2 regions of the Bacillus sp. LQ01 genome follow, and region 1 is predicted to be linked to the other one. Evidence: riboswitches for the same ligand, from Rfam matches in the RefSeq annotation. Region 1 holds a riboswitch; the other holds the start of a gene.
What was found. Region 1 has a riboswitch for S-adenosylmethionine ahead of metI (cystathionine gamma-synthase/O-acetylhomoserine thiolyase). Riboswitches for the same ligand answer to the same signal wherever they lie in the genome.

Region 1 (4,843 bases):
GTGCTCTTGTAAATAATGTGCGATTTTATTGGCATTTTTAGCTGAATGCTCGAGGCGTACGTGCAATGTTTTTAGACCGCGAAGTACGAGAGAACAATCTTGAGGTCCTAAAATAGCACCGAATGCATTTTGTAAAAATCCAAGCTTTTGAGCGAGTTCTGCATCTTTTACTACTGCTAATCCGGCAGTAACATCACTATGACCAGCAATAAATTTTGTAGCACTATGAAGAACGACATCAGCTCCAAGTTCAAGTGGTTTTTGGAATAGTGGTGTCAAAAATGTATTATCAACAAAAGTAAGAGCGCCAATAGATTTTGCGAGTTTAGAAACCTCGCGAATATCTGTCACTTTTAAAAGTGGGTTAGAAGGTGTTTCTACATAAAAGAGCTTTGTATTTGGTTTCATGTTTTGTTTTATTTCTTCTAAATTGGTCATATCAACAAATGTATGTGAAACACCGTAACGGGAGAGTACCTCAGTTATCACTCGGTAAGTGCCTCCGTACACATCTTCTGAAATGAGTACGTGATCACCTTGTGAAAGAAGGAGGAATGCAGTGGAAATCGCTGCAATGCCTGATGCAAAGGCGAATCCTTTTGTTCCGCCTTCTAATAAAGCAACGATATCTTCAAGAGCTTCACGAGTTGGATTTCCTGACCTGCTATAGTCATATTTTCCGAACGTATCTACATCAAACTGGTGAAAAGTTGATGTGTTATAAATAGGAACGTTCACAGCGCCTGTTTGCGAGTCATGTTTATATTGGTTGTGTAGTAAGAGTGTATCTATAGAATAGCTCATATTCTTACACCTTCTTTTACGAGTTTAATGGCTTGCTTTAAGTCTTGAATTAAATCGTTACTATTTTCAATGCCAACTGAGAATCGAAGAAGACGATTGCATACGCCGTTTGCTGTTCTAATTTCTTCAGGAATATCAGCATGTGTTTGCGTTGCTGGATAAGTCATTAAACTTTCTACACCACCAAGACTTTCGGCAAATGTAATTAAGGATAAAGATTGTAAGAATGGATTAATCCAAGCTTCATCTTTAAGGCGGAATGAAATCATGCCGCCTCTTCCTGGATAAAATACATCTGTCACCCCGTCTTCATCATTTAAATACGCAACAACTGCTTTCGCATTTTCTTCATGTTGTCTCATGCGAAGCGCTAACGTTTTCATACCGCGAATTAATAACCATGAGTCAAATGGGCTTAAAACTGCACCTGATGCATTATGATAATGAGCGATTTCCTCGCAAAGTTCCTTTCCTTTTGCAACGACAAGCCCGCTTAGTACATCGTTATGTCCCCCTAAATATTTCGTTGCGCTATGAAGTACAATGTCAGCACCTTCTGTTAATGGTTGCTGTATATAAGGTGTGTAGAATGTGTTGTCTACAATAAGAAGTAGTCCGTGCCTTTTCGCTACAGTTGCGACAGCAGCAATATCAGTAACTTGCATTAATGGATTAGTTGGAGTTTCTATGAAAATAGCCTTCGTTTCAGTTGTGATAGCTTGCTCAATTTGTTTAATAGACTGTGTATTTACGTATCTACATCGAACATTCCACTTTTTTTCATGCTCAGAAAATAATCGATACGTTCCCCCGTATAAATCTTCAGATACAATAAGTTCGTCTCCAGAGCGGAATAGAGAAAGGACGAGGAGAACAGCCGCCATCCCTGAACTACAGGCATAACCTTTTTCGCCATATTCTAAGTCTGCGATCGCCTGTTCTAAAAGACCGCGAGTTGGATTGCCAGTTCGTGAATAGTCAAAGCCAGTAGATTTACCAATTCCTTCGTGGCGATAAGCGGTTGAGAAATAAACTGGTGGATTAACCGTTCCAGTTGTAGTTTCACTACGATTTCCGATTTGTGCTAGTTTTGTTTCGATTGTTGACATGTGAAAATTCCTCCTTTTTAAATTGAAACATTAAGTGAATATAAAATAAAAAAAGCCTTCTAAGAAGAAGGCTTTCGGTTTGAATAGAGTCTTCTTCTCATCTGTCAAATCTTTCACAATTTGCTGGAATTAGCACCTTATTAACAAAATGTTAATGGTTGCTGAGGCGTCACAGGGCCAGTCCCTCTACCTCTCTAGATAAGAATGTTCGTATGAAATTTTTATTATGTTTTTAACTTTACAATAAAAGATAATTGAATTGCAACTTTATTTTAAATAATTTTTATTTTTCCGCAAGTGTCATTGACTTTTAATTTTGTGCATGCTAAATTTATTAAAAAATTAACAAACATTGTTAAAAGGGGAACGCATTTCCTTTTAGCTACATAAATAAAATAATAAAGACAACTCTTATTGAGAGCGGTGGAGGGAAAGGCCCTGTGAAACCCGGCAACCTTCAAACGAAATGTTTGAAACGGTGCTAATACCTGCAAAACGAATGTTTTGCATAATAAGAGGAGGAACAATTATGTCCCCCTCTTCAAAGTGAAGAGGGGGTTTTTATATTGATAGAAATGAGGGAGATTCGTGAAATTACTAGATTTATTATCAAAAGGAATTGTAATAGGTGATGGTGCGGTTGGAACGTTATTGCATTCACATGGTTTGCAAAGTAGCTTTGAAGAATTGAACGTATCTGATCCAGATCTAATTATATCCATTCATAAACAATATGTAGCTGCTGGAGCAGATGTAATTCAAACGAATACGTATGGAGCAAATGAGGCGAAATTACGTATGTATGGTTTAGAAAATCAAGTTACAAAAATTAATAGAGCGGCAGTGAAATTGGCGAAAGCATCTGTGACAGATAAAAATGCAATTTTAGGAACAATTGGTGGTATGAAACATATCGGAGCTGTTACAACGACTGATATGGAAAGGGAGTTTATGTTACTTGAACAGGCGGGGTCTTTACTAGAAGAACAGGTTGATGGATTACTATTAGAAACTTTTTATGATGAATTTGAATTACTTCATGCTGTTAAAGTGTTGCGTAAGCAAACGAATATTCCGATTGTTGCGCAATTAGCGTTACATGAAGCAGGTACGACTCAAAATGGAAATGATGTCAATGAAATATTAAAGCAGTTTATAGATTACGGTGCAAATGTTGTTGGATTGAATTGTCAACTGGGGCCGCTTCATATGACGGAAGCTTTCAAAATGATATCGATTCCGCAAAATGGCTATTTATCAGCATACCCAAATGCAGGTCTCCCGAATTATGTAGAGGGACGTTACGTATATGAGGGAAGTCCAGCTTATTTTGAAGCAATGACACCGAAATTTATTGAGCAAGGTATTCGGTTATTGGGTGGCTGTTGTGGTACGACTCCAGAACATATTCAAAGTATGAAGCGCGCTGTTGCGAATATTACCCCTGTAATAGAAAAAGAAACGATTCAAAGGCCAAAAGTCGTTCATACGCATGAGGAACGTTCGAAGGCTCACGTCACTCTAGCAGAGAAAGCAAAAAAACAAACGACAGTTGTAGTGGAATTAGATCCACCGAAAACGTTAGATACACAGCGTTTTTTTGAAGGAGCAAGAGCGTTAAAAAGAGCGGGAGCAGATGCTATTACTCTAGCAGATAATTCATTAGCATCGCCTCGTGTCTCTAATATGGCGATGGGTGCGTTATTAACGAAGCATGATATCCCAGTATTGACGCATTTAACGTGTAGAGATCATAACGTCATTGGACTACAATCTCATTTGTTAGGTTTATCGGCGTTAGGGATGGAAGAAGTGTTAGCTTTAACTGGTGATCCAGCGCGCGTTGGTGATTTTCCCGGTGCCACTTCTGTATATGATTTATCCTCTATTGAGCTTATTAAAATGATTAAAGAAATGAACGATGGACGTTCAATTTTAGGGAAATCAATTGGACCGGCGACAAGGTTTTCTGTAGGCGGCGCATTTAATCCTCACGTGAGGCACTTAAAAGCAGCAGTTAAGCGAATGGAACGAAAAATAGATGCTGGAGCGGAGTATTTTTTAACTCAGCCAATTTACGATATCAAGTTAATTGAAGAAGTGTATGAAGCGACAAAGCATTTGGAACAACCTATTTTTATTGGAATTATGCCGTTAGTAAGTAAGCGGAATGCAGATTTTCTTCATTTTGAGGTGCCGGGTATTACTCTTCCTGAAGAAATAAGAGAGAGAATGGATGGACATGAAACGAAAGAGGCAGCAATTGAGGAAGGGATTCGCATTTCACAAGAATTGGTCGACGCAGCGATGAAATATTTTAATGGTATTTATCTTATTACACCATTTTTAAAGTATGAAATTACAGAACATCTTGTTAAATATGTAAGAGAAAAGCAAGAAGTGAAAGAAGGTATTAATTGATGAAGTGTATAGAAGAAAAATTGAAAAATAGCATTTTAATATTAGATGGTGCAATGGGGACAATGATTCAGCAAGAGGATTTAACTGCTGAAGATTTCGGAGGAGAAGAGTACGAGGGCTGTAATGAATATTTAGTGGAAACAAGACCAGACGTTATTTTAAAGATTCATAAAGCTTATATTGAAGCTGGAGCGGATATTATTGAAACAAATACATTTGGGGCAACGAATATTGTACTAAGTGATTATGAGCTGTCTCATTTAGATGAAGAACTAAATGAAAAGGCAGCACTTTTGGCGAAGCAAGCTGTTAAAGAAAGCGGGAATGAAGTATATGTTGCGGGAGCGATGGGACCAACAACGAAAGCAATTAGTGTTACTGGTGGTGTGACTTTTGAAGAATTGATTGAGGCTTATACAAGGCAGGCACGAGGATTATTAAAAGGAGAAGTTGATGTATTACTCGTTGAGACGAGTCAAGATATGCGTAACGTGAAAGCAGCTTATATT
Region 2 (4,843 bases), on a different contig from region 1:
CAGTAAACGAAGAATTAAGTGACCAACCAGAACTTGTTAACGAATCTCCATACGAGGGTGCATGGATGGTTAAAGTTGAACTTTCTGATGCAAGCCAAGTTGAGAAGTTATTAACTGCAGAAAAATATGCAGAAATGACAAACCAAGACTAATTATAGTCGACTAAAGGACAGCCTTTGTGCTGTCCTTTTTTATTTTGTGTGAAATAATGAAATTCAAGTTATATGTAAATAAATAAGCTATTATGAGAAAAACTGTTTTGTGGTAAGGTTTCATAAGTCTTCACAATCTAAACGAGCCGCTTGCGCTTTTCATTGTCCATCTCCACCTCCTAGCCCTTCATGTCTAAGAACCTTCCGTACGAGAAGACAAAAAGCATCTTCTGTACGAAAGAACCTTAGCCAACAGGGCTGAACAGTCGGTTCCGCTTTTCGTTGTCTAGCTCCAGCGGCTAGAACAGTCGGTCATTTCACTCCTTCACTTGAGGCAAAAGGCGCCTCTAGTTCAGGAGTTCCAATGCCCTCCTGTTCTAAACGAGCCGCTTCCGCTTTTCTTTTGCAAAAATAAACAGGAAACAACATGAAAATAACGAATATACTATATACTAAGTTCAAGGTTATATAGTATATGGTGATCGGGTGATGACATATGATTTATGTAGAAAAAGTCATTATTGTAGAAGGTACATCAGATAGAAGAAAGATTGAATCTATTATTCGTGAACCGGTGGAAATTGTTTGTACAAATGGTACAATTGGTTTGTCGAAAATGGATGAGCTCGTTGATCAGTTTTTTGATAAGGAAGTGTATGTGCTAGTGGATGCTGATGATGCTGGAGAAAAGTTAAGGAAACAATTTCGAAAAGAATTTCCGCAAGCCGAGCATATCTATATTGATCGCTCGTACCGAGAAGTGGCAACTGCGCCATCTACACACTTAGCAAATGTATTATGGGGAGCCGACATTGACGTTTATACAGAATATTTACGGTAAGGAATGATAGAAGTGATTGATTGGACAGGAGCCGAAGCTACAGCCCTAATAGAGAACGAAGAAAAAACAGTATTATATGTATATACTCCAATGTGTGGAACATGCCAATTAGCAAAAAAGATGTTAACAGTTGTTGAGATGACAATTGAAGGCCTCAAAATTGGGATGTTAGATTTAAATTATGCTCCGTATTTAGCGAAAGAGTATGGGATTGAAAGTGTACCTTGTTTACTTGTTTTTGAAAATGGGACACTGATGAAGAAGATATACGCATTTCATTCGGTTGAATATTTATATACGGAATTAAAGTAGGCGGCAAAATTTTTGCCGCCTCGACATATTTCTTGGGAAATATGTCGAGATGCAGGGTGGATACAGTATTTGTCGAGCGAAAATAACAGGATTGCTCTTTAGTGAGAGGGAATGGTATGTAATAGAAAGTGATATGAAGGATGTGATTTAGGGTGAGATTATATTCTTTGCTTCAATCATTTGTAAATTACGCTAATGGTCAATATCATTTAGAACCGCTTTTAAGACAAGAAGAAAAAACTGTTAATTTTCGCTTTGGAGATGAAAGTTGTTCGTTACAAATTTCAAGAGATTATATAGAGCTGGTACATGAGGAAAGAGGAACGGAACAAATCATTTGCTTAGATGAAAAGGATATAGAACAATTGGTGAATGGAAATGTACGATTGCAAATGTTAATGAACGATGGACGTGTACAATATTCAGGAACGTACCGAACGATGTTATTAGTGGAATCGATGTTTCATATATGTAAACCGATGTCAGTAGGTGCTTAAAATTCTGAAGTTTCATTTTTTGCGAAAATTTCTGTTGACATGGTGAGTGTATATTGATACAATTCAAGTCATAAAATATAGACAATTTCATAAATTTCAAATCAGACGAAAATTGAATCTGATTTCTCTTATCAAGAGAGGTGGAGGGACTGTGCCCTGTGAAGCCCGGCAACCGTCAACTTATGTTGAAATGGTGCCAATTCCTGCAAAGCGAATGCTTTGAGAGATGAGAGAGAGGGATAATGTTGTTATATACGCATATAAACCTTTCTGCTTCTCTAAAGCAGAAAGGTTTTTTTATTGTTTGAATGTGGAGGACATTCAAATAATAAAAGTAATGATAACAGTGGACTACACGCATTAAAAATAAAAAATTGCGGAGTCGATCCAAACAAAAAAGGGGTGAACATCATGATTCTATTAGAGAACGTAAAGAAAATATATAAGGCGAAAAGCGGTGATGTCACTGCTGTAGATAACGCCAATTTAAAAATAGAAAAAGGCGAAATATTTGGTGTTATTGGATATAGCGGCGCTGGAAAAAGTTCGTTAATCAGATTGTTTAATCAGTTAGAGAAACCGACTTCTGGCCAAATTACAATTGCGAATCGTGTTATATCAGCAATTACAGGAAGTGAACTTCGTAAGGCAAGACAAGAAATCGGAATGATTTTTCAACACTTCAACTTACTTTGGTCACGAACTGTACGTGAAAATATTGAGTTTCCACTTGAAATTGCAGGTGTTGATAAAGCGAAGAGAAGAAAACGTGTTGATGAATTAATTCATCTTGTTGGATTAGAAGGAAGAGGAGACGCGTACCCATCTCAGCTGAGTGGAGGACAAAAGCAACGCGTCGGGATTGCAAGAGCATTAGCTAACAATCCACAAGTGCTTTTATGTGATGAAGCAACGTCAGCTCTTGATCCGGAAACGACAGATCAAATTTTAGATTTACTATTAGACATTAATAAGCGTCTTGGTTTAACAATTGTACTCATTACACATGAAATGCACGTGATTCGAAAGATTTGTAACCGAGTGGCGGTAATGGAGAGAGGAAAGATTGTAGAAACAGGTCCAGTACTTGATGTATTCCGTAATCCGAAGCAAGATATTACGAAACGATTTGTACAGCAGTTAACAGATTCTGAAGATACAAATGAAACAATTGAAAATTTAATTGAAAAATATCCAGATGGAAAAGTAATTCGTTTGCAGTTTATCGGTGAGGCTGTAGAAAGACCAGTGCTTCAACGATTAATGCAACGCAGTGATATAGAAGTTAGCATTTTGCAAGGAAATATTGCACAAACGAATAACGGTTCTTACGGTAGTTTAGTTGTTCATTTAAATGGTGAGGAAACAGCGATCCAGCAAGCAATAGAAGGAATTCATCAAGATCAAGTAGAGCTGGAGGTGATTGCACATGGATAAGTTACTCGCAAATGTTGATTGGAATCAAATGTTAGAAGCAACTGGTGAAACGTTATATATGACGGCAATCGCAGCCCTTGCGACATTTGTTTTAGGACTAATTTTAGGATTGTTACTCTTCATGACAGCAAAAGATAATTTATGGGAAAACAAATCAATTAATACGGTGATTGGAGCATTCGTAAATATATTCCGCTCTATACCGTTCATCATTTTAATTATTTTATTAATCCCATTTACAAAGATTCTTCTTGGAACAATTCTTGGAGCAAGTGCAGCTCTGCCGGCTTTAATTATTGGAGCCGCACCATTCTACGCGAGAATGGTTGAAATTGCACTTCGCGAAATTGATAAAGGTGTAATTGAAGCTTCAAAAGCAATGGGAGCAAAAACAAGCACAATTATTTTGAAAGTGTTAATTCCAGAATCATTACCAGCATTAGTATCTGGTATTACGGTTACGACAATTGCTTTAGTAGGCTATACAGCAATGGCGGGAGTTGTTGGTGCTGGTGGCCTTGGAACACTTGCTTACTTAGAAGGATTCCAGAGAGGGAATAACGATGTAACAATCGTTGCGACAATTTGTGTATTACTAGTTGTATTTTTAATCCAGTGGATTGGTGATAGTTTAACGACTCGAATAGATAAACGATAATAAAAACGGGAGGATATTTTAAATGAAAAAATTATTACTTACGGCACTTATTTCAACTTCAATTTTTGGGTTAGCTGCTTGTGGCGGGAAAGATAAAGATGAAAAGAAACTTGTTGTTGGTGCTTCTAACGTACCGCATGCTGAAATTTTAGAAAAAGCAAAACCGTTACTTGAGAAAAAAGGAATTGAATTAGAAGTGAAAAAATTCCAAGATTACGTGTTGCCAAATAAATCGTTAGCGGATAAGGAATTAGATGCAAACTATTTCCAGCACATTCCGTATTTAGAAAAAGAAATTAAAGATAAAAAATATGATTTTGAAATAGCAGGGAAAATTCATATTGAACCAATTGGTGTATATTCTCAAAAATATAAGAGTTTAAAAGAACTTCCAGACGGGGCGACAATTATTATGAGTAATTCCGTTACTGACCATGGACGTGGTTTAGCAATTTTACAAAAAGAAGGCATTTTAAAAATTAAAGACGGAGTAGATCCAGTTAGTGCAACTCCAAAAGATATTGCAGATAATCCGAAACACTTAAAATTCAAAACGGATATTGAGCCTGGTTTGTTGCCACAAGTGTATAACAATAAAGAAGGCGACGCTGTTTTAATTAACTCGAACTATGCAATTGATGCGAAATTAAACCCAGAAAAAGATGCAATTGCAATTGAAGGCGATGATTCTCCATACGCAAACGTACTAGTGGTTCGTAAAGGTGATAAAGATAAAAAAGCGATTAAAGAGCTTGTAGAAGTATTACATTCTAAAGAAATTGAAGACTTTATTACTAAAGAATATAAAGGTGCAGTTGTTCCTGTAAAAGAATAATTGCTGAAAAAGGGCTGGTGTATGCCGGTCCTTTTTTACTACATAACTATAGGGAGAAGGGGACGTCATATGAAAAAGATTCTATTGTCAGTTGTTACAGCATTATCTGTA

Region 2: linked by a shared signal. The riboswitch ahead of AC22L0_RS21125 (methionine ABC transporter ATP-binding protein) and the one ahead of metI (cystathionine gamma-synthase/O-acetylhomoserine thiolyase) in region 1 are both predicted to bind S-adenosylmethionine.

The regions. Positions count from the first base shown of each region.
Region 1 covers NZ_JBYEZL010000002.1:592,313-597,155, forward strand. Annotated here, with positions in the region: gene metC (cystathionine beta-lyase) at 1-804, opposite strand, end outside; gene metI (cystathionine gamma-synthase/O-acetylhomoserine thiolyase) at 801-1,913, opposite strand; SAM riboswitch class I at 2,008-2,118, opposite strand; SAM riboswitch class I at 2,322-2,431, shown strand; gene AC22L0_RS15450 (bifunctional homocysteine S-methyltransferase/methylenetetrahydrofolate reductase) at 2,502-4,334, shown strand; gene metH (methionine synthase) at 4,334-4,843, shown strand, end outside.
Region 2 covers NZ_JBYEZL010000003.1:85,259-90,101, reverse strand. Annotated here, with positions in the region: gene gcvH (glycine cleavage system protein GcvH) at 1-152, shown strand, start outside; gene AC22L0_RS21140 (toprim domain-containing protein) at 649-993, shown strand; gene AC22L0_RS21135 (thioredoxin family protein) at 997-1,305, shown strand; gene AC22L0_RS21130 (hypothetical protein) at 1,458-1,802, shown strand; SAM riboswitch class I at 1,928-2,035, shown strand; gene AC22L0_RS21125 (methionine ABC transporter ATP-binding protein) at 2,214-3,239, shown strand; gene AC22L0_RS21120 (methionine ABC transporter permease) at 3,232-3,897, shown strand; gene metQ (methionine ABC transporter substrate-binding lipoprotein MetQ) at 3,920-4,732, shown strand; gene metQ (methionine ABC transporter substrate-binding lipoprotein MetQ) at 4,802-4,843, shown strand, end outside.